DNA from 3 places in the Paenibacillus sp. PSB04 genome. Region 2 is predicted to be linked to each of the others. Evidence: riboswitches for the same ligand, from Rfam matches in the RefSeq annotation. Region 2 holds a riboswitch; each other region holds the start of a gene.
What was found. Region 2 has a riboswitch for cyclic di-AMP ahead of K2F33_RS14555 (TrkH family potassium uptake protein). Riboswitches for the same ligand answer to the same signal wherever they lie in the genome.
Positions count from the first base shown of each region.

Region 1: linked by a shared signal. The riboswitch ahead of K2F33_RS32200 (alpha/beta fold hydrolase) and the one ahead of K2F33_RS14555 (TrkH family potassium uptake protein) in region 2 are both predicted to bind cyclic di-AMP.
Region 3: linked by a shared signal. The riboswitch ahead of K2F33_RS07005 (C40 family peptidase) and the one ahead of K2F33_RS14555 (TrkH family potassium uptake protein) in region 2 are both predicted to bind cyclic di-AMP.

Region 1 is NZ_CP081301.1:7,017,836-7,025,004, reverse strand. Features, by position in the region: gene K2F33_RS32225 (oxidoreductase) at 1-144, shown strand, start outside; gene K2F33_RS32220 (sugar phosphate isomerase/epimerase family protein) at 172-996, shown strand; gene K2F33_RS32215 (MATE family efflux transporter) at 996-1,442, shown strand; gene K2F33_RS32210 (MATE family efflux transporter) at 1,457-2,374, shown strand; gene K2F33_RS32205 (hypothetical protein) at 2,415-3,044, opposite strand; cyclic di-AMP (ydaO/yuaA leader) riboswitch at 3,528-3,715, shown strand; cyclic di-AMP (ydaO/yuaA leader) riboswitch at 3,803-3,967, shown strand; gene K2F33_RS32200 (alpha/beta fold hydrolase) at 4,151-4,966, shown strand; gene K2F33_RS32195 (SDR family NAD(P)-dependent oxidoreductase) at 5,128-5,973, opposite strand; gene csaA (chaperone CsaA) at 6,250-6,579, shown strand; gene K2F33_RS32185 (DinB family protein) at 6,610-7,122, shown strand.
Region 2 is NZ_CP081301.1:3,156,552-3,163,720, reverse strand. Features, by position in the region: gene K2F33_RS14565 (cation:proton antiporter) at 1-922, opposite strand, end outside; gene K2F33_RS14560 (potassium channel family protein) at 942-1,613, opposite strand; gene K2F33_RS14555 (TrkH family potassium uptake protein) at 1,700-3,040, opposite strand; cyclic di-AMP (ydaO/yuaA leader) riboswitch at 3,108-3,251, opposite strand; gene K2F33_RS14550 (CPBP family intramembrane glutamic endopeptidase) at 3,510-5,204, shown strand; gene uvrC (excinuclease ABC subunit UvrC) at 5,173-7,056, opposite strand.
Region 3 is NZ_CP081301.1:1,438,129-1,445,297, reverse strand. Features, by position in the region: gene K2F33_RS07015 (hypothetical protein) at 1-303, shown strand, start outside; cyclic di-AMP (ydaO/yuaA leader) riboswitch at 577-714, shown strand; gene K2F33_RS07010 (C40 family peptidase) at 719-1,186, shown strand; cyclic di-AMP (ydaO/yuaA leader) riboswitch at 1,563-1,702, shown strand; gene K2F33_RS07005 (C40 family peptidase) at 1,706-2,197, shown strand; gene K2F33_RS07000 (GNAT family N-acetyltransferase) at 2,419-2,907, shown strand; gene K2F33_RS06995 (c-type cytochrome) at 3,072-3,431, shown strand; gene K2F33_RS06990 (4a-hydroxytetrahydrobiopterin dehydratase) at 3,515-3,820, opposite strand; gene K2F33_RS06985 (hypothetical protein) at 4,007-4,300, opposite strand; gene motA (flagellar motor stator protein MotA) at 4,647-5,447, shown strand; gene motB (flagellar motor protein MotB) at 5,431-6,246, shown strand; gene rluF (23S rRNA pseudouridine(2604) synthase RluF) at 6,388-7,092, opposite strand; gene K2F33_RS06965 (ATP-binding protein) at 7,141-7,169, opposite strand, start outside.

The DNA.
Region 1 (7,169 bases), 3.5 Mb from region 2:
GCCTATTACCGCAACGTGGCTGAGGCTATCCATGGTGTGTCAGAGCTTAGCGTAAAGCCCGAGCAGGCCCGGATGGCGATCCGTGTCATCGAGCTGGGCATGCAGAGCCATGCTGAGCAGAGAAGGGTGCCATTTACCCCTTAACTACTTACGGAAAGAAGGAGATCAAGCTTGTTTCCTTTTAAATTGTCATTGAATACATCTACACTCCTGCCTTACGGACTCGGCGTCAAAGAGCAGGTCCGCGTGGCGGCGGAAGCAGGCTATGAGGGCATCGAGCTGTGGGTACGGGACATTGAAGCTTACCTTGCAGAGGGCGGCGAGCTGCAGGAGCTTAGACGGTATATCGAAGATCATGGACTGAAGGTGGCGAACGCCATCGCCTTCTGGGCTTGGGCCGACCGTGATCCTGAAGCGAGACAGCGCGGTTTCGAACAAGCGGAGAAGGAAATGGAGATGCTGGCGGAGCTGGGCTGTCTCGCGGCGGCGGCGCCCCCCTTCGGACAGGTTGACCACGTCACGCTGGACGAATTTGCCGCTTCCTTTGCCAAGCTGGCCGAGTCGGCCCGCCGGATCGGCATAGAGCCCTATCTTGAATTCTGGGGAAAAGCGGCCCGGCTGAACTGCCTAAAGGATGCGATTTACGTAGCTCAAGCCAGCGGGGTGGCGGACGCCAAAATTCTTATCGATCCGTTCCACATGTACACCGGCGGCAGCGAGCTTCGGGACCTTGAAGGCTTGGCTGGGAACCAGATCGGCATCGTCCATGTGAACGATTATCCGGCGGCGCCGTCCCGCTCCGAGATCCAGGATGCCCACCGGGTATTTCCGGGAGACGGCATCGCTCCGTCCGGAGCGCTCGCCAGAACGCTGGCGGATGCGGGATATGAGGGCTATCTGTCGCTGGAGCTGTTTATGGACAGCTACGGCGGGTTGACCGCCCTGGAGACCGCGAAGCTTGGCATCGCCAAGATCCGGGAGGCTTACAGCCTGTAATGTCCAGATCCATCGCGGGAGACAACCCCGTTAGCAAGCTGTCGCTGCTTGCGATTACGTGGCCGATTTTTGTGGAATCGGCCCTTCAAATGTTTCTCAGGACATCGGACACGTTCATGCTGAGCAAGGTGTCCGACGGCGCGGTTGCGGCGGTCGGTGTCGCGAACCAGATCATCATGTTTGCGGTGCTGATGTTCAATTTCGTGGCGCTCGGCTCCGCGGTGGTCATCTCGCAGTATTTGGGTGCCCGCAGGCAGCATGAAATCGGCCGGCTTGCCGGGTCCTCGCTGGCGCTGAACTTCCTGTTCGGCCTGGTCGTGAGCGTCATCGTCATGATGCTCAGCGGGCCGCTGCTGCGGATTTTCGACCTCGATCCTTCCCTGTTCGGGCAGGCGGAGAAGTATTTGCTCATCGCCGGGGGGCCCTGGTCATTCAGGCGCTGCTGACCGCTGTCACGGCCATGATCCAGTCTCACGGATTAACCCGGCAGACGATGGTCGTCACGATCGGGATGAACGTGCTGAATATTTTCGGCAATTACCTGTTTATTTACGGCCCCGGGGGTTTTCCGAAGCTGGGCGTCGTCGGGGTGGCGATATCCACCGCCTTTGCCCAGTGCGTCGGTCTGGCCGTCAATCTAGTGCTGCTCCGCAAGGCGGCGGGCGTCTACATCCGCTGGAACGACCTGTTCGTGTGGAGCCGTGAGCATATCGGGAAGGTGCTTCGCGTCGGCGTGCCGTCCTCGGCCGTGTCCTTGTCGTACTCCGCCAACCAGTTTGTGACCACGGCCTTTATTTCGTCGCTTGGGGCCAGCGTGCTGGCAACGAAAATTTACACGCAGAACATCATGTTCTTCGTCATGATTCTGGCCGTCTCGCTGGGCCGGGGCGGGCAGATCATCGTCGGGCAGCTGGTCGGCGCGGGCCAGAGGGAAGAGGCCTACAAGCAGGTGATCCGGAATCTGATCCGCAGCGAGCTGATCACGCTGGCGGCCGTCGCCGTGCTGACGCTGTTCCGGCAGCCGCTGATGAAGCTGTTCACGACCGACCCGGACATTATCGCGATGGGAGCGGCCTTGCTGCTGCTGAGCTTTCTGCTGGAGCCGGGGCGCAACTTCAACGTCATCCTGGAACGGTCGCTGCAGGCCGCCGGCGACGCCCGGTCCGCCATGATCGTGTCCATCACGGTGACCTGGCTCTTCAGTGTGCCGCTGACGTACCTGCTCGGCATTTATTGGGGATACGGCCTGTACGGCATCTGGGCGGCTTTTATCGCCGACGAATGGCTGCGGGGCATCCTGCTCTGGGTCCGCTGGAGGAGCAAGGCCTGGCAGCGAAAAGCGCTGGTGCAGCTTCGCAGCGAGGAGCAGGCGCTGTAGCCGCCTGCGAAGGCAGCACAAAAGAACCGCCACTCGGGGATTATCCGGGGTGGCGGTTCTTTGTGCCGGCGCCGAACAGGGACAGATATGCCGAGGAGCGGCGGATCAAGGCGCGGGTATCCGTCGGGAACTCCGGGCCGAGCAGCGGGAGGCGGTTGACGGGAGCTTTCGCCTGGATTTCCGTATCAAGGTCAGCCGTCAGGCCGGAGATCGCAAGCGACGTTCCTCCCCCGATGCGCAGCGATGTTGCAGCTCCTTCGGCGTAAGCCGTACGGTTCAGCTTGAGAAGGCCGACATCAAGGGATCTTCCCATCTGTTCGGCTGTTGTGCGCGCGGTATGCTGCTCCAGGCGTGACCTGACATCAAGCAGCGCCATCAGCGCGAGCGGGTACTGATTGTGGTCCGGATGCTTCAGAATGTTCATGGCCGTCGCGGTGATGGCCTCTTCCAGCGTCAGGCCGCAAATATAGCGCAGGCGGCAGCCCCACCGTACCAGATCGAAGGCTTGCTTGCCTGAGCACAGCAGGCCCTCGGCAAGCCCTTCCTCGCCGGAGTAAGGCAGCTTTAAAATGCCGATCCGGCAGTTTTCCAGCCAGCCCAGGCTGTGGTGCTGGTATCTTGGAAGAACGATTTCAAACAGTTCGATGGTGGGAATCAAAGCCCGGTTCATCGTGACATCCTCCTTGACCGTGATTTCATGGATACTCCCTGCCGTCTTGTTCCGGATCGTCACGGCCAGTAGGGTTCCATACATGTGTCCGATTGGTAAACTATCCGCATCATACGTCCAAGGGATATCTTTGGCAAGAAGACGAGGCGGATTTTTCGGATCAAAACCTGCATCTTTCCAGCGCAAAGTCCAAAATTCCGGCAAAAAGCCGCTTTTTTTCAGCCTAGCGGCTTCAGCCCTATATCGGCATTATATTCCTATCCAATGGGCGGGTTCAGCCATTTGAATGGCTTCCCGCCTTCAGTTATCCAGCAAAGCTAAGGAAAGCGGTAGGAAAGGCCGTAAAACAATGATTCCTACGGATTAGGACCCGTTTTCCCATCAGATCCCCAAATAAAGCAGGGAATCGTATCGTTTCCCTGCTTTACAGTTCGCCGTCCCAGGCGTATATTCATTTCATCATCCAATAGAGTAAGATTTGCGACTTGATGAACGCTGAATTTTCCGATGAAAAGCGGGGGAACCAATCGCAGTCCTCGTCCCACGGAGCTTTATGCTGGGGCTTGCGGCTTGCAGGGGTGAATCGGAGGCAGGATAATGCCTGTTTCCGTAGGGCTACTCTCACGGCCCGAATCCGTCAGCTAACCTCGTAAGCGTAGTTGAGAGCGGAGGAAACTGTGATTTGACGCATCAACACAGGGTATCTGCTCTGTGTTTTTCTGTGCGCTCATTTTGAAGAATGAAGCGTGTACATGGAATATGTCTATTCGCTGAATTTCCGCCGGAGGGCGGAAAGCGGGGGAACCGGTCGTGTCTGCAGCATCCGCTGCGGCCATATGGGGTGAATCTCGAAAGTGATGAGTAGGGCTACTCTTGGGCCCGAATCCGTCAGCTAACCACGCAAGCGTGTTAAGAGAGGCAGCTGTTATTCATGCAGATGGCAAGGCTTATTCGGCCTTGGATTTGGAAGCATGGAAGAGTGTCCTCTTTCCGGTGCTTCTTTTTTGTTGTTTTAACAAAGAGAAGCATCGATTCCCAAGCGGGCGGCGCCCGCGATTTTGTACAAACAGAGAAAACAGGTTATGTGGGAGAGAGGAGAACATGAAGTGCCTCAGATACAAGTAAACGGAACCACGTTATATTATGAAATTCACGGCATCGGCACGCCTATCGTGTTCATTCACGGGCATTTGTCGTCCCATCATATGTTTGAGCCCCAGGTCGAATATTTCAGCAAGCGGGCAAAGGTGATTGTACTGGACCTCCGGGGTTACGGCAATTCGGGGAAGCTTGACGTGGAGGTCGGGCACATTATGGAAACCCAATGCAGCGATCTGTGCGAGCTGCTCAATAAGCTGCATATTTCGCAGGCGACGCTTGTCGGCTGTTCCAGCGGAAGCGTGCTCGCCCAGACGTTTGCCGCCCTTCATCCGGACCGGGTCAGCGCCCTGGTACTCGTGGACAGCTACTTCGCGGGATGCTTCGGGAAAAAGAACCATTTGCTGAATATTTGCGAGGCGTGCAGCTGGCTGTCTTATTATTTGCCTGCGGAGTTTTTCCTCCGGTCGCTGCGGGTGACGTATAACCGGTGGAGACCAGTCTACAGCATCCTGCGCAAGGAGCTGTACCACAAGCGGCCGACAGAGTCGATCAAGCAGCGTATGGAACTGCTGCGTATGGAGATGCCCGCCAATTTGGCGCGGCTGCCGATGCCCGTACTGTGCGTCGCAGGCAGCCAAAGCGAGTGGTTCGTCAAGCAAATGCAGCGGGCGGCCACCCTGTTCCGGCATGTGCAGCTGGCGACGATCGAGGATGCAATGTATCCGACCCATTTATGCCAGCCCCATGCATTCAACCGCATGCTGCTGAACTTTTTGATGGACCAGCATATTTACCGGACCCGGGAAGCCTATGGAGGATAGTCCGCGGTCATGGGATTTGCCTCCTGGAAAGAAAATCGCATCTTGAATCGCACTGGCCCTAACCAAACGATCTACTCGCTATATTAGCTAATCAGTTAACCGCCCGATAAGAAGGCGGTTAACTGAGCTCTAGCGAGTATTCGTTTTTTCAATGAGACTGATTATATTAAAAAGGGAGGGATGAACCGTCCATCAATATCGGTGAACCCGTATTCCTGGGCAAGATCACCAACCTGTAGTACCAGTCCGTTTTTCAGTTTCACCTCATCATCCCCAGCTAGGGCTGACACCGCTCGCCCTACGTAGTACGGCGACTCCGTGTGTTTCAGAGCCTCAACCTCTTTCCAATGAGCTTCATCTGTACCGAAGTTCCTTAATACCAGTTCTGTTCTCATCCAGCCAGGGGAGACCGCTACCACGGTTATTTCAGTGCTTTTGAGATCATGAGCTAATCCGAGCACTGAGCGGTTAATGGTATTCTTGGCGAGGTCGTAATAGAAAGTTCCTAAATACTTATCCTGATCCTGAAATGTGGTATGTACGATCAATCCAGAATCAGCTTCCAGCATAAGCGGGATCGCATAATGGTTTGTCGCTATTTGTGGGCGTACTCCATTCTGAAACATAGCATCCCACATGTTCAGCGGATATTCCCAGAATGGTTTGGATTGTAAATTCACTTCCAAGTCATGCAGTCCCCAGACGTTATTCACTAGGATATGGAGCCGTCCTTGTTCCTGTCGGATTCTCTCGATCAAAGCCTGTGTATCCTCATCACGGGTATGATCGCAACGACATGCGTACGCCTCTCCTCCATGACTTCGAATCTCCTCCACAGTTTCATCGATACTGCCTGGAAAACCGTGTGTAGTCGTCCCTCGTAAACTTCTTCCGGATACATAAACTACTGCTCCGGCTTTCCCAAGCTCAACGGCAATCCCACGTCCTGCTCCCCGGCTTCCTCCGGTTACGAGAGCGATTTTCCCAGCGAGTCTCTTCAAGTTCATCTACTCCTTCGCAGTTATTTATTTCATCATACTAAAGTAATGCGTCATTAACTGTCGTATTTGAGGATGAACGATTGATTTTTGCAATCAATGAAAAGGCACACTTGAAAGTTAGGCATATTGCTAATTTGTTATTTGCGGCTATACCGATAAAATACGTTATGGGAATCTGGGCTGCGGTGTGCAGCCTTTTTTAGGTTGGTGAAAGTGCTTGTGCCATTGACAGGCAGGGATATAATGGAGAGATATCATCATGGCATAAAAGGAGGAAAAGTTGTGGCAACCATAGAAGATTTGATGAAGCTGGACATTCGCATCGGAACGGTGGTCAAGGCGGAGCCTTTTCCGGAGGCGCGCAAGCCGGCGATCAAGCTGAGCATTGATTTCGGGGAGCTTGGAGTCAAGCGTTCCTCGGCCCAGATTACGAGAAGGTATACCCCGGAGCAACTGGTCGGCCGCCAGGTAGCCGCCGTCGTTAATTTTCCCGTGCGGCGGATTGCCGGATATGAATCGGAAGTGCTCGTTCTCGGCGGAGTTCCGGAAGAGGGCGATGTGGTGCTGCTGGCCCCTGATGTGCCTGTCGGCAACGGCACGCCCATTGCTTGAACATTTAACAAAACGAAAGGATGGATACCGATGATTCTGCGCCCAACGAAGGAAGACTACAACGAAGGTTTCGCCCAGTATGTCTCTCTCGTACCTGAGGGGAACCTCGAGGAGATTCTGAACGGGTCTCTGAACCGGACGAACGCGTTTTATTCTGCACTGACGGAAGACAAGGCGAATTACCGCTATGCGCCAGGCAAATGGAGCTTGAAAGAGGTGCTTGGCCATATCACGGATAATGAGCGCATCATGTGCTACAGACTGCTCCGCATCGCGAGGGGGGACACCACGCCGTTGACCGGCTATGACGAGGAAGTGCTGATGGAAGGCGCAGCCTTCGACCGTTTCTCCATCGCCGAGCTTCTCGAGGATTTTGCCGCCGTTCGCCGCTCCACGCTGACGCTGCTGCGGAGCATTCCGGACGAGGCCTGGACCCGCAGAGGTATCGTGAACGGTTATGAATCCACCGCCGCCGCTTGGGCGTATATTCTGACCGGACATGAAATCCATCATTATAACGTGATCCAGGAAAGATACATATAACTTCCCAAGGGTCAAAATTGGGCCGATTGCCGGCCATGCTGCGCGCC
Region 2 (7,169 bases):
CGCCAAGCACCCGGAAGTTGACCTGGCTGCCGAGCAGGATGAAAATCAGCATCCGCATCATGACGCTCGTATTGTCCGCAAACGATGCGGTCTCCTCCAGCTTATCGTCCATTGACAGCCCGAACGTATCCGCGTTCCCCCAGATCAGCCCGGCCACGAAGGTCGCCATAAATCCGCTGACATGAATCAGGTCCCCTATTAAATAAGAAGAAAGTGCGACGACGATCATCGTGATCGTCGTGTAGTCCTTCAGGACGCCAAGCCGGAAATGGGCGACGAGATACGTAAGAATCATAGATACGACGGCGCCGACGAGAATGCCGCCAACGGCGGTTTTCACGAAGTCCCAGCCCATCGTCCCGATATGTAAGGAACCGCTGCCCGTCACCGCGGCCAGCAGCGCAAAGGTCAGAATCGAGCCGGTCGCATCGTTGAAGGCAGACTCGCTCTCCACCGTCTCCCGGACCCTTTCCTTGATCTTTACCTGCTTGAACACAGGAATGATCGAAGCGGGGTCAGTCGAGGCAATGACGGCGGCGGCCAGGAAGGCTACGAGCCAGTCCAGCCCGAACAGGTAATGCACGGCAGCTCCGACGATCAAGGTCGTGACGATAACGCCGGGAACGCTCAGCATAGAAAGTGTGATCCATACCTTCCGCAGCCCGCTCAGCTTCAGGTTACGGCCGCCGTCAAACAGAATAAGCGCCGACCCAACGGTGAGGATCAGCTGGTTGATGAGGGAGCTGCTTGTTTCGTTGATCAGATGCAGCCCCTGCCCAAGCAGCATGCCTGCCACGATAAACACAGCAACGTCCGGAAGCCTGAGCCAGGAGGCCAGTCTTCCGGACAGCATGCCGACGGCAATGATAAACAGCAGCAGTATTAAAATGTGATGAATAATTTCGGTCGTCGGGGATTCCATGTCTGTCTCACTTCCGGATTTATGACTTGACGTTCACCGCTTCGCTCTCGAAGCGGTCGATATTGCTGTTGGAGCCAATGATGACCATGATGTCGCCCGCATGCAGCTGGTCCATCGCCGTCGGCGCGACGATGACTCCCTCGGTACGATGGAGCGCAACAATGCTGCATCCGTACCGGGCTCTCGTATTGACTTCGCTCAGCGTCTTCCCGTTCAGGCATTGCGGTACGGTCATCTCCACGATGCTGTAATCTTTGGACAGCTCAATGTAATCCAGCAAATTCGGCGTCACGAGCTGGTGCGCCACCCGGATGCCCATGTCCCGCTCCGGAAAGATTACCCGGTCCACGCCCAGCTTGGACAAGGCTTTGCCGTGCAGCATGGAGATGGCCTTCGCCACTACGGTCTGAACGCCGAGTTCCTTCAGCAGGATTGCGGCCAGGATGCTCATCTGGATATCGTCCCCTATCGCCACGATTCCGCAGTCAAAATTGCGGATTCCCAGCGATTTGAGAACCTCCTCATCGGTTGCATCCGCCACCACGGCGTGGGTCAGATGCTCGCTCATATCATTGACCACTTCTTCATTGATGTCTACCCCAAGCACCTCATAACCCAGATCCATAAGCTCCATGGCCAAGCTTGAGCCGAACCTCCCTAAACCGATCACGACAAACTGCTGTGTTTTCATTTCTTTCCAGATGCTCCTTATCCTTTAATGTTGGTTCTATATATGGTTCTTATAACAATATTGAAACTTTGAATCACCCAAATTCCTTACCCGATAATGATCTTACCTTCGGGATGACGGTACAGCTCCTTGCCCTTCTTCGGACCAAGCGCGTAGGCGAAGGTCAGCGGCCCAAGACGGCCGGCAAACATCGTCAGGCAGATCAGGATTTTCCCGATCAAGGACAAATGCGGCGTCAGCCCGAGCGATAATCCTACGGTGCCGAAAGCCGAAGTCGTCTCGTACAGGATCATCAAAAAGCTGCTGTCTTCTGTTGTGGACAGAATCATCGATACGCCGACCACCAGAAACAAGGCCAGAAAGGTAATGGTCAACGCTTTGAAAATCCGCTCCTGCGCCAAACGGTACCGGTACAGGACGATATCGTCGCGGCCGCGGATCATCGCGATCACCGCACCGACGAGGATGGTGAACGTCGTGGTCTTGATCCCGCCCCCGGTAGAGCCCGGCGACGCGCCGATAAACATCAGAATGATCGTGAAAAATTGCGATGCCTGGCGCATATCTGCCAAGTTCAGCGTATTCGCCCCTGCCGTCCGCGGCGTGACCGACTGGAACAGCGAGGCGAGAATTTTGCCACCCCAATTCAGCGAACCGAGCGTCTTGGGATTCGTGAATTCAAAGATAAAGATGACGACTGCTCCGACCACAATCAGGGCACCGGTCATGGACAGCACCACTTTGCTGTGGAGCGACAGTTTCCGGTGTACCTGGTAATCCACCAGATCGGACATGACGATAAAGCCGATGCCGCCGGATACGATCAGAAACATCACGACAAAATTGACGAGCGGATCGTATACAAATCCCGTCAAGCTGTTAAAATGGCCGAACAGGTCAAATCCCGCATTATTGAACATGGACACGCCATGAAATATTCCAAAATAGATCGCTTTTCCAAGAGGCATATCGAACGACCACCGGATGGCAAGCAGCAGTGCTCCGCAGCCTTCGATCGTCAACGAAAAAAATATGACTTTCCGGATCAGACGGACGATGCCTTCCATCGTATTCTGATTCATCGCTTCCTGCAGCAGGAGCCGGTCCCGGAGTGAAATCCGGCGCTTGAAAGCCAGGGCAACCAGGGTAGCCATCGTCATAAAGCCGAGTCCCCCGACTTGAATCAGCAGCATAATGACTACTTGGCCGAACGTGCTGAAGTACAGCCCCGTGTCTTTGACAACCAAACCGGTCACGCAGGTCGCCGAGGTTGCCGTAAACAAGGCATCAATAAAACTCAGCGGTTTTCCCGTCGTGTTCGAAATCGGCAAGGTGAGCAGTATGGCTCCGATCAAAATAATGGCCGCAAAACCCAGAGTTAATATTTGCGGAGGGGCCAGCCGGAACCACTTCCATTTCCCAATCAATACATTCACCTCTTTAAAAAAGTCAAAAGAAAAAAAGCATCGGAAATCCAATGCCTTTCGGTTTGGCTCCTGCATGCACGACGCCTACGAGGTTAGCTGACGGATTCGGGCATGCACAGGTTGCCCTATTCGCGGACTAAAACATCCAACGAAATTCACCCCAAAAAATTGGTTCCCCCGTTTTCACTTGGAAATTCGGCGTTCTTATTCATTTGCATCAAAATTATAATCTTTATTGTAGGACTTCACAAAGGCCTTTTTCTGATGAATTGGATGGAAAACAGCCTGATTCGCAATGCAGGTGGACACGGTCTGCGGTTATCTTCTCTTTTCGATGGCTTTCCTTGATTTTCATCGTTTTTTCACCACTATTTTCAGGGTATACTGGTTTTGGGCGAATCTTCTATGTTATGTTTACCGTACTGTATTGGGGGGAATGGTATCTTTATCACATTCAAGGGGGGATTTCATGGACCGGTTAAACCAGCCGCTGGAAATCAGGGCCAATTATAAATGGCTGGGCATTTTGGGGGTCATCGGCCTTATTTTATTCTTTTTTGTACAAGTGTTTCCGCAGACGAGCTCGGAGACGCTAGAGGGGCAAACGACCAAGGTCATCAGCAAATCGGAGGCGGAAGCAGCCGCCAAAGCGTTTGCCTCGGACCGGTTGACTATTCAAACAGGCATTGCAGATAAGCCGCTCGTCACGTACCAGTCGGAATCGGACCTTTACGGTTATTTATCCAGAGAGAAGCTTCTTAACGAATATAACAAGAAATACGAATCGAAGTATCCTTATGACGTGTTCCGGGTGCGGCTGCCCGAGTCGAGCGATCAGGGATATGTCAATGTAGACGTACATATGAACACGGGCAAGGTCGTCGGGTTTTCCATCACGCCTCCGTACTCCAAGTATGCTGCCGCGATGGCTGAATCGAACGAAACCATGCGCAAGCAGAAACTGAGAATTGTGGAAGGCAACATGACGCTGGAGGATAAAGAGGAAATCGCCTCGTCCTGGCTGCAGAAGCTGGGCTATAACACCGGCTCCCTGAAAGTATCGAGCGGCAAGGATGAGCCCGGATTGATCTATACCGACTCCTCCTCGCACATCGGGGAATCGCAGTTGGAATTCAAGTTTGCCTTTGAGGATGGGGAGCTTCACTCCTTCCTCCCTGGATTTTCGGTCCCATCCGCTCATACGGCTTATGTAGAGAAGCAGACCAAAAGCGCCACGATGCTGACCATGCTGGGATACGGACTGTTTACGATCGTGCTCGGCATTCTCGCCATCATTTACAGTGCACTGACGCGGCGGTACACCTCCTTTGCACGCGGGCTGTTTTTGTCCTTGTTTTATTTTGTTGTCTCATTGCTGACGACTTATAACATGCTGCCAGTGCTGGAAGCGGAAGGCTTCTCCCAGTTCGGGATCATCGCGGCCATGGTCGTTCAGGTGATCCTGAGCATAGCCATGACGGTGCTCCTGTATTTCTCCCTGGTCGGCGGGGACGGACTATGGCGCAAAGCCGGTTACAACGCCTGGGCCCGCGCCAAAGAGCCTGGATATGGGCGTTACGTGCTCCACAGCATGTTCACCGGGTATTTGTGGGCGTTTATCCTGATGGGGGCGCAGTCGGTGATCTATCTCGTCCTGGACCGGACGATCCACAGCTGGTCCACGACGGACGCCTCGCAGTCCCCGTATAACATGCTGTATCCGTGGATGCTGCCGATCATGGCCTGGATGGCCGGCATCTCCGAGGAAGCCGTGTACCGCCTGTTCGGCATACCGATGCTGAAGAAAATCGTAAGGAACACATTTGTCGCCTGCGTCATTCCGACGCTGATTTGGGCCTTCGGCCATACGCTGTACCCGATCTACCCGATATACACCCGGCCGATTGAGCTCCTGTTCATCGGTCTCCTGTTCAGCTTGATCTTCCTGCGTCACGGCTACATCGCGGTCATGTTCGCCCACGTCGTGTTCGACAGTATCCTGATGAGCTTCAGCTTGTTCAGCATGGGGGATCTGACGAACATTTTGGCGGGCGTGGTCACCTGCGTCATGCCGTTTATCGTCGCCTGGGTCATTTACCTGTTTTACGGCAAAAAGAAGGAGAAGCCGTATGCTACGACTCCTCCTCCTGAAGGGCTGCTATAATTTGTCCGGCGAGCTTGTCGCCGATCGAGAGAGGCCGGAAGTCTTCAATCCGGGCCTCTTTTATTTTTTTGAGCGAGCCAAAATGCTTCAGCAGCAGCTTACGCCGCTTCTCGCCGATGCCCGGGATGGCGTCGAGCTTGGATGCCACCATCGACTTGCCGCGCTGCTCGCGGTGGAAGGTGATGGCGAACCGGTGCACCTCATCCTGGATGCGCTGGAGCAGGTAGAACTCCTGGCTGTCGCGCGGCAGCGAAATCGGCTCGGGCGGATCGCCCACCATCAGCTGCGCGGTCCGGTGCTTGACGTCCTTGACCAGACCGCACACCGGGATAAACAGGCCCAGCTCGTTCTGCAGCACGTCGATCGCGGCGGAAATTTGGCCTTTGCCGCCGTCCACGACAATCAGGTCAGGCAGCTCCAAATTTTCCTTGAGCACGCGCTCGTAGCGCCTGCGGACGACCTCCCGCATCGTATCGTAATCGTCCGGTCCCTGAACCGAACGGATTTTGTACTTCCGGTATTCCTTTTTGTCGGGCTTGCCGTCGATAAACACGACCATCGCCGATACCGGATTCGTTCCCTGGATGTTGGAGTTGTCGAACGCCTCGATCCGGTGCAGCGACTCAATGCCGATATACTGGCCGAGGTTCGCGGCGGCCTTGGACGTCCGCTCCTCATCTCGTTCGATCAGGCGGAACTTCTCGTCCAGTGAGACCTTGGCATTCTCTTCCGCCATGGCCACAAGCTGGCGCTTCGTTCCCCGCTGGGGCACCAGCACCTTGATGCCGAGCCATTCCTGCAGGGATGCAGCACCGCCGCCGGCATCGATCGATTCCGCGGCATCCTCTGACCGGCTGCTGTCTTCCGCCTCTTCCCCTTTTGGCATGTCAGGCAGCAAAATTTCTTTCGGCAGCGCCGGATTGTCGCTGTAATACTGCGTCACGAAGGACATAAAATCGCTGTACGCCTCGCCATAAAACGGAAAAACAGACGCGTGGCGCTGGATCATTTTCCCTTGGCGCATATACAGAATCTGCACGCACATCCAGCCTTTATCCACGGCAAAGCCCAATACGTCGCGGTCTTTCGTGTCCGTCGTCGTAATTTTCTGCTTCTCCATGATCGCTTCAATGTTCAGAATCTGGTCGCGCAGTTCCTTCGCCCGTTCAAAATACAGCTCCTCCGCCGCCTCCTGCATCTTGCGCTGGAGCTCCTTCTTAATCTCCTCGTGCCCACCGCTCAGAAATGAAGTAATTTCCTGGGTAATACGGTCATATTCCTCCTGAGGAACTTCCTTCTCGCACGGTGCCAGGCATTGGCCCATATGGTAGTACAGGCATACCTCCTTCGGCATGACCCCGCATTTGCGAAGCGGGTACATCCGGTCCAGCAGCTTTTTCGTCTGCTGGGCAGCGTAAGCATTCGGATAAGGGCCAAAATATTTGGCCTTGTCCTTGAGCACGCGGCGGGTCACCTCAAGGCGGGGATGCGGCTCATTGGTAATTTTAATATAAGGAAACGTCTTATCGTCCTTCAGCAGGACGTTATATCGCGGCTGATGCGTTTTGATCAGATTACATTCAAGAATGAGTGCTTCAATGTTGCTTCCGGTCACGATATATTCAAAATCCCGGATATCCGCCACCAGGCGCTGCGTCTTGCCGTCATGGCTGCCGGTAAAATAGGAGCGGACCCGGTTCTTCAGCACCTTGGCTTTACCTACATAAATAATCTTGCCATCGGCATTCTTCATCAAATAACAACCGGGCAGATCGGGCAGCAAAGCCAGCTTGTTGCGGATCTTCTCCAGTGCTTTTTCCTGTTCCTGTAATTGCTTTGCAAAATCGTCCATGCCGTATCGGCTCACCTCCCGGTACTTATATTATAGGAGAAAACGGCTGAATACAGCAATATAACCCGGCAAAAGTCGGGGTTTCGTCAAGATAGCCTATTCGGTTACCTTCG
Region 3 (7,169 bases), 1.7 Mb from region 2:
CATCAGATGATTCTGTTCATGCAGTTTGGCAAAACCGGTGGAACCAGCATGTTCTCCTCGCTCTGGATCTGCCTGCGAAGCGCGCTGCCGGTCATCGGCATATCCGTTCTGCTGGGCGCGGTCAGCCTGCTCTTGTATGGCATTACCAGCAGCGTCTCTCTGATCTGGGCAGGGCTTGCCACCCTGATTATCCAACAGGGCTACCATATGGTCAGCTGTATCTTTAAATTATGGAATATCTCCTCCCAATATGATTTGTGGCATCAGCAAATGAACCGTACGAAAAAAAATATTTCGGAATAGTTAAAATTTTGTCATCACTTTAATCCGCTGATAAAAGAAGAACCCCGTCTCTTTCTGTTGAAAAGAGGCGGGGTTTTTGTTGTAAAATGATTGTTAACCATTTGCCAAAGTATAAATCCTCTGTTAAAATAATCCGAGTACGAACTTAGTAACAACTTTGTAATCTTTGCTGTAACGATTTTGACTTTGCTGTAACTGATTTCATCATTTGTCCGTTCATTTGATTGGTATGTACGATTATAGGTAACTTGTCAGCATGTCCATTTCCGGTGCAATCATCACGAGCCGAATTCCCGGGCACCAGGAAGCGGGGGATCCAATTTTGGGTGAATTGATCTCGCTACAGAGGGATCATAGGGGACCTTCTACCGAATCCTTAAGCTAACCTCGCAGGCATTGGAAGGGGTTTATTTTTTTGAAGAAGAAGTTGGCAGCCGCAGCGCTGGGCCTTACACTTGCGTTCTCCATGGGCACCGGCAGCGTATTTGCGGATTCATCTCTGAATCACATCGTTAACAACACGATCGGCGTTTCTTACAAAACCGGCGGAACAACTACGAACGGCTTCGATTGCTCCGGTTTTACCCGTTACGTGTACCAAAAGCTGGGGTTAAACCTCCCGCGTGTATCCGCTGCGCAGTATAAAACAGGTACCGCTGTTTCCAAAAGCCAGCTGAGAGCAGGAGACCTGGTTTTCTTTAACACCCTAGGCGCAGGCGTTTCCCATGTCGGCATTTACATCGGCAACGGAAAATTCGCGCACGCGTCCTCTTCGAAAGGCGTTACCATCAGCAAACTGAGCCAAAGCTACTACGCCAACCGCTACGTTGGCGCCAAACGGGTCATGAGTACGGCCAAATATCAAGCTGCGGTTTACAATTGATTATCTCTCGAAAACAATGCATATCCATAACAACCCGCGCCGCTGATTTTTGCCGAAATCGCCCCGCGGGTTTGTTGTTACTTATTAGACGTACGAACCACCGAAAAGGTAACAGCATTTCAAAAATTTTTTTTACACGAGTAAATCCACGGTTTTCTCCTGTTTTTTCCACCCTTGTCATTTCTTTTACCCACTCGTCCAACAAATAAACATCATTTCCTATAAATTTTCCTACAAATCTTCTTTTTCTGTTAGAAACAATTGCCAAAGTCCGATTCCTTTGTTACAATAGTCCCAGCGATAGTAACAACTTTGTAATCTTTACCTGATACAAAGTTGCGAACGAATAAGAAGTAACAGGGAATGATACATAGTGTAAAAGTTCATGCCGAATTTCCTCACACTAAGGAAAGCGGGGGAACCAGTTATGGGTGAATTGATCTTGCTTCAGAGGGATCATAGGGGGCCTTCTACCGAATCCTTAAGCTAACCTCGCAGGCGCCGGAAGGGGTATTTTACTTGAAGAAGAAGCTTGCAGCAGCAGTCATGAGTTTCGCCATCGTGCTCACGGTCGGCACAGGAAGCGCTTTCGCGGATTCCAAGATGGATAAAGTGATCGACAGTGCGATCGGAACCAAGTACAGAACGGGCGGAACCACAACAAGCGGATTTGACTGCTCGGGATTTACAATGTATGTATTTGATCAATTGGGCATCGATCTGCCCCATCAATCTGGTTCCCAGTTCAGCATGGGTTCGGCCGTATCCCGCAGTGATCTGAGAGCAGGCGACTTGGTATTCTTTAATACATCGGGAGCCGGAGTATCCCATGTCGGAATTTACGTCGGCGACGGAAAATTCGCACATGCCTCCACTTCTCGCGGTGTGATCATCAGCTCTCTGAGCGACAGCTACTACGTCAACCGCTACGTTGGCGCCAAACGAATCATGAGTACGGATAAATACAAAACCGCCGCCGTCGATTCCGAGGACGTTGATGACGTCCAGTAATGCAGGTAAAGCAAGGGTACGAGATCCCGTAGAATGAGATTTTTGCCGAAATCTCCTTTTGCGGGATTTTTTGCGGACAGAAATGGGTAACCTTTCCATTCTCGCCCGCTACTCCTCATTTACCCCTCTATTCCGAAATTAAACAGATATCTGGGACAATCCGGAATATTTTTTCTCTAATGTTCAAATCCTACAGGGAGGTCTGGAAGGGAGATCTGCACATGAACCTCCAACATGAGAGCTTCATGATCGTTCCCATGACCCGGGAGCATGCTGAGACCGTCTGCAGCTGGGTGTACGAACCTCCATACGATTTATACGGCTGGCTGCCGTGGGATCAGATGGAGGCGCTTGGCGTCGAATTTGGTGATCCTGAGGTGAGGCAAAGCCAATATGTGTCCGTCCTGGATGCTGAACATACCTTGTGCGGGTTCGCGCAGTTCTTTCCCTTGGCAGGCGTGACCCGGCTTGGTGTTGGCATGCGGCCTGATTTATGCGGCCAGAGGCTGGGTAAGAGCTTTATGCAGGCTGTGATCGGCGCAGCCCGTGAAAAACGGCCTGGGGACGAAATCGACCTTGAAGTGCATACATGGAATAAGCGAGCCATCCGGGCTTACGGGAAGTCGGGGTTTGTCATCGCTGATACCTACCCCAAGCTGACCCCTGAAGGTGAACAGCTGTTTCACTGTATGGTCTATGAAGGGATCTAACTTGAAAATTCCATCATCATAAAAATGGTACAAATTTGTGTATTTTTGGTGGCCCCAAGTTTGGATTCGTTTGCTTTTTTGACACAAACTATTTGATGTGATGGCTTGTTCCGTTATAATGAAGGAATGAAGAATGACAGTTTACATAGAAAGGACGAAAACGGATGCAAAAATGGATCATGAGCGGTGTATTAACGATCGCAGTGGTTATGGCAATTGTGCTCATGTTTACGCTTCCAGGCAAAGAGCAGGTGGCGGAAGAAGAGAAGCCGACCATGCCGGAAGTTACGATGGACGCCGCAGCGGCTGAATCTACGATTAAAGCGCAAGGCTGCATTAGCTGTCACGGGGATCAGCTTCAGGGTGCCGTAGGCCCGAACCTTCAAAAGATCGGAAGCCAACTGTCCGCTGAAGAGATTTACACCATTATCACTAAAGGTAAAGGCGGCATGCCATCCTTTAAAGACAAGTTGAAAGCTGAAGAGATTGCCAATGTGGCCCAGTGGCTGGCTGAGAAGAAATAAAAGTTGTAACGCATACAGAAACACGCTTTGGAAGAACGGGACGTTCATCGCAAAGCGTGTTTTTATTTGCTGCATTATTCTCGTTACCTTTTTTCGCCGGAACGCATTTTTTCGAACAGTTCGTTAAATTGGTGGGCCTCCTTGACATCCAGGGACGTAATCCCGCCTTCATCCCATGAAGTCAAACGCAGCGTCACATTTTTATAATCAATCGTAATAAAGGGGTGGTGGCCAAAAGCCTCTGAAATGGCCGCAACCTCATCCACAAAGGAAATGCCCTTCATGAAATTGGAGAAAACGTATTTGCGCACAATCCAGCGGCCCTCTTCAAGCTCCCAGCCTTCCAGCTTAGACAAATGCGTTTCTACTTCTTCTTGCGTATATACCATTCTTCCGTTCCTCCCTGAAACCTAACATCCCCGAGGTTCACCAGGATGTGTCATTAATGTATGCTCGGGCGAAAAACCTTTACCCATTGTATTCATCCCTGAATGTAATCATGCTTCTCCAAGGAGAGTACATACGAATAATATCTTACCATGGACGGGTTTATAAAATCCATCCGGCCCCAGGGACTATATCAGTGAGACTACGGTCAGCTCCTCGTCGCCGATCAAGAGGTTGATCCGGTGATGGTCCTTGTCATACATCACGACACCGCTTCCAACGGTGATGACAGGTTCGGCTCCCAGCGCATAGAACAAATCCTCCGCCAGCGCCTCATGCACCTCACGCTTCTCTTCGATGCCCAGCTGCATCCAATCCTGCTCCGCCATTTCAAAAAATAAATAACTGTCCGGAATTTCCCCGACAGCTGCCGTCAAATCGGTCAATATGCCGTCATAGTCACGACCATGCTTAACGCCCATGCCATTCCCTCCAATATCGAAGTTTAGTTACTCATACGATCTATAAGCGATGATTGTGAATGGTGAATGCCCTGCTCCATGCGCCCCTGTGTCAGGGTCTCAAGTGGGCCATTCGTCACCCGTTTGTGCTGTGATTATTCCCTTCAGGGTATGGTGCTCGGACTTGATTTTGTAGGACAGATGAACCTTGTCATTTCATTATACCGGAAAATATCCCTTAAAAAAAAAGAGAATGGTGTCGATAAATAATATAAACCGTTTTTTGTGAAAGCGACCATGTTGCAAGGATGTAAACGCGGTCGATTCCGAAAGGATTCAATTCTATTTCTCATGGATGAGGTGTGCAATGGAAATTTCAACGATTGTTGGCCTGATACTCGGTGTGGTTGCCGTCCTAGTCGGCATGGTGCTGAAGGGCGCCCCGATCGTCAGCCTGCTGACGCCCGCCGCTTATGTCATTATTCTCGCCGGAACCGCCGCTACGCTGTTTATCGGCTTTCCGATGTCTGAGATCAAGAAGTTCCCCAAGCTGTTAAAAATGACCTTCGTCAAACAAAAGCTCATGCAGCGTCAAGAGCTCATCACCCTGTTCATGGAGTGGGCCTCCATCACCCGCCGGGAAGGCCTCCTCGCGCTGGAGACCAAGGTCGAAGAAATCGACGACGCCTTCCTGCGCAACGGTATGCGCATGATTATCGACGGTAACGACCAGGAGTTCGTCCGCGACGTCTTGATGGAAGATATTGCGGCGACGGAAGAGCGTCACCGTGCAGGTGCCCTGCTCTTCTCCCAAGCCGGTATGTATGCTCCTTCCCTCGGGGTGCTTGGTGCTGTCGTCGGCCTGATCGCCGCCCTGACCAAGATGGAGAATATGGCCGAGCTGGCTCACGCAATTGGCGCGGCATTTATTGCGACGCTGCTCGGTATCTTTACCGGCTATGTCCTGTGGCACCCGATCGCCAATAAGCTGAAACGCCTGTCCAAAAAAGAAGTGGAGCTCAAGCTCATGATGGTGGAAGGACTGCTGTCGATTCAATCCGGCGTATCCACCATTGCGATCAGTCAGAAGCTCTCCGTCTTCTTAACCCCTTCCGAGCGCGCTCAAATGAATGAGAAGGAGGATGGTTCAGGTGGCCAAGAAGACTAGACATGAACCGCATGAGGAGCATGCCGACGAATCCTGGCTTCTCCCCTATGCCGACCTGCTGACACTGCTGCTGGCCCTGTTTATCGTGCTCTATTCCATGAGCGCCACGGACGCCAAGAAATTCGAGGAAATGAGCCAGGCCTTCAACAATGCCCTCAGCACCGGAAACGGCGTGCTCAACTTCAGGTCGAATTTGCCGATGGATAAAAATATGGACCAGGGCAAAAAAGACTCCCAAGAGAGCATCGTCACGAATAACAATGACAAGAAACAGAAAGCCCAGCTGGCCAAGCAGGAACAGGAAGACCTGGAGAAGCTGAAACAGCAGCTGGATCAATATATCAAGACGAACGGCCTGACGAACCAGCTGGATACCAAACTGAACCAATCGCAGCTTACGATCACGATCAGCGACAACGCCCTGTTTGCTTCCGGCAGCGCTCAGGTGAAGCCTGAGTCACGCCAGCTGGCGCTCGCCATCAGCAGCATGCTGCAGCAGTTCCCTACGTATGACGTCGTTGTGTCCGGCCATACGGACAATATGCCGATCTCGAACAGCGAGTACGCGTCCAACTGGGACCTGAGCTCCAACCGGGCGCTGAACTTCCTGAAGATTCTGCTCACCAACAAGCAGCTCGACCCGGCCAAGTTCACCTCCACCGCCTTTGGCGAGTTCCGGCCCGTGGCTTCCAACGATACCGCAGCCGGCCGTGCTAAAAACCGACGCGTCGAGGTATCCATTATCCGGAAGTACCAGAATATCAGCGAGCAAATCCCGGTAACCACGAATAAAAAATAGCATAGCGATAACTAATGGACAGGCTGCTCCCTTTGGATAAAGGGAGCAGCCTTTTTGATAGTAGACGGCACATGTCTCAGGGAATGGTCTTGCGGCCTTTTATTATTGGTTGAAGCCCTCACCCTGTATCAGGCCTGCCCTCTATCCGAGGCGGTAATTCAGCAGCTGTCCAAGCTCTTCCTTTTCCTGCGGCGTTAAATCGCGCCATTTCCCTTTGCCCAGGGACCCCAGGTGGATATTCATAATCCGGATTCGCTGCAGTCGGCGCACCTCGTAGCCGAAGGCGCTGCACATCCGGCGGATCTGCCGGTTTTTCCCCTCGGTCAGAATGATCTTGAACACCCGCTCCGAGATCCGAGTCACCTTGCAGGGAAGGGTCATTTCACCCAAAATCTTCACCCCGCTGGCCATGCCTGTCAAAAAGGACGGCGTAACCGGCTTGTCCACCGTGACGATGTACTCCTTCTCATGCTTGCCTTCGGCCCGCAGTATTTTATTGACGATGTCGCCATCACTAGTCAGAAGGATGAGCCCCTCGGAATCTTTGTCCAGCCGGCCGATCGGAAAAATCCGCTCCGAATGGCCCACGAAGTCCACAATGTTGCCCTTGATATGCTGCTCCGTCGTACTGGTGATCCCAACCGGTTTATTCAGCGCAATATAGACATGCGTCTCCTTCTTCGCCTGCAGGGGCCGGCCGTTGATGCGGACGTCGTCCCCGTCCTCCGCCTGGCTGCCCAGCACCGCCTGAACGCCGTTGATCGTCACCTTCCCGCTCTCTACCAGCTTATCCGCTTCACGCCGGGAACAATACCCGGTCTCACTGATATATTTGTTAATCCTCAAAGCTTATAACCCCATCTCATTATGGTTTACCTCGGACAAGAGTGCGGTTTATTCCCGTTCTGGTCCTTCCCCATGCT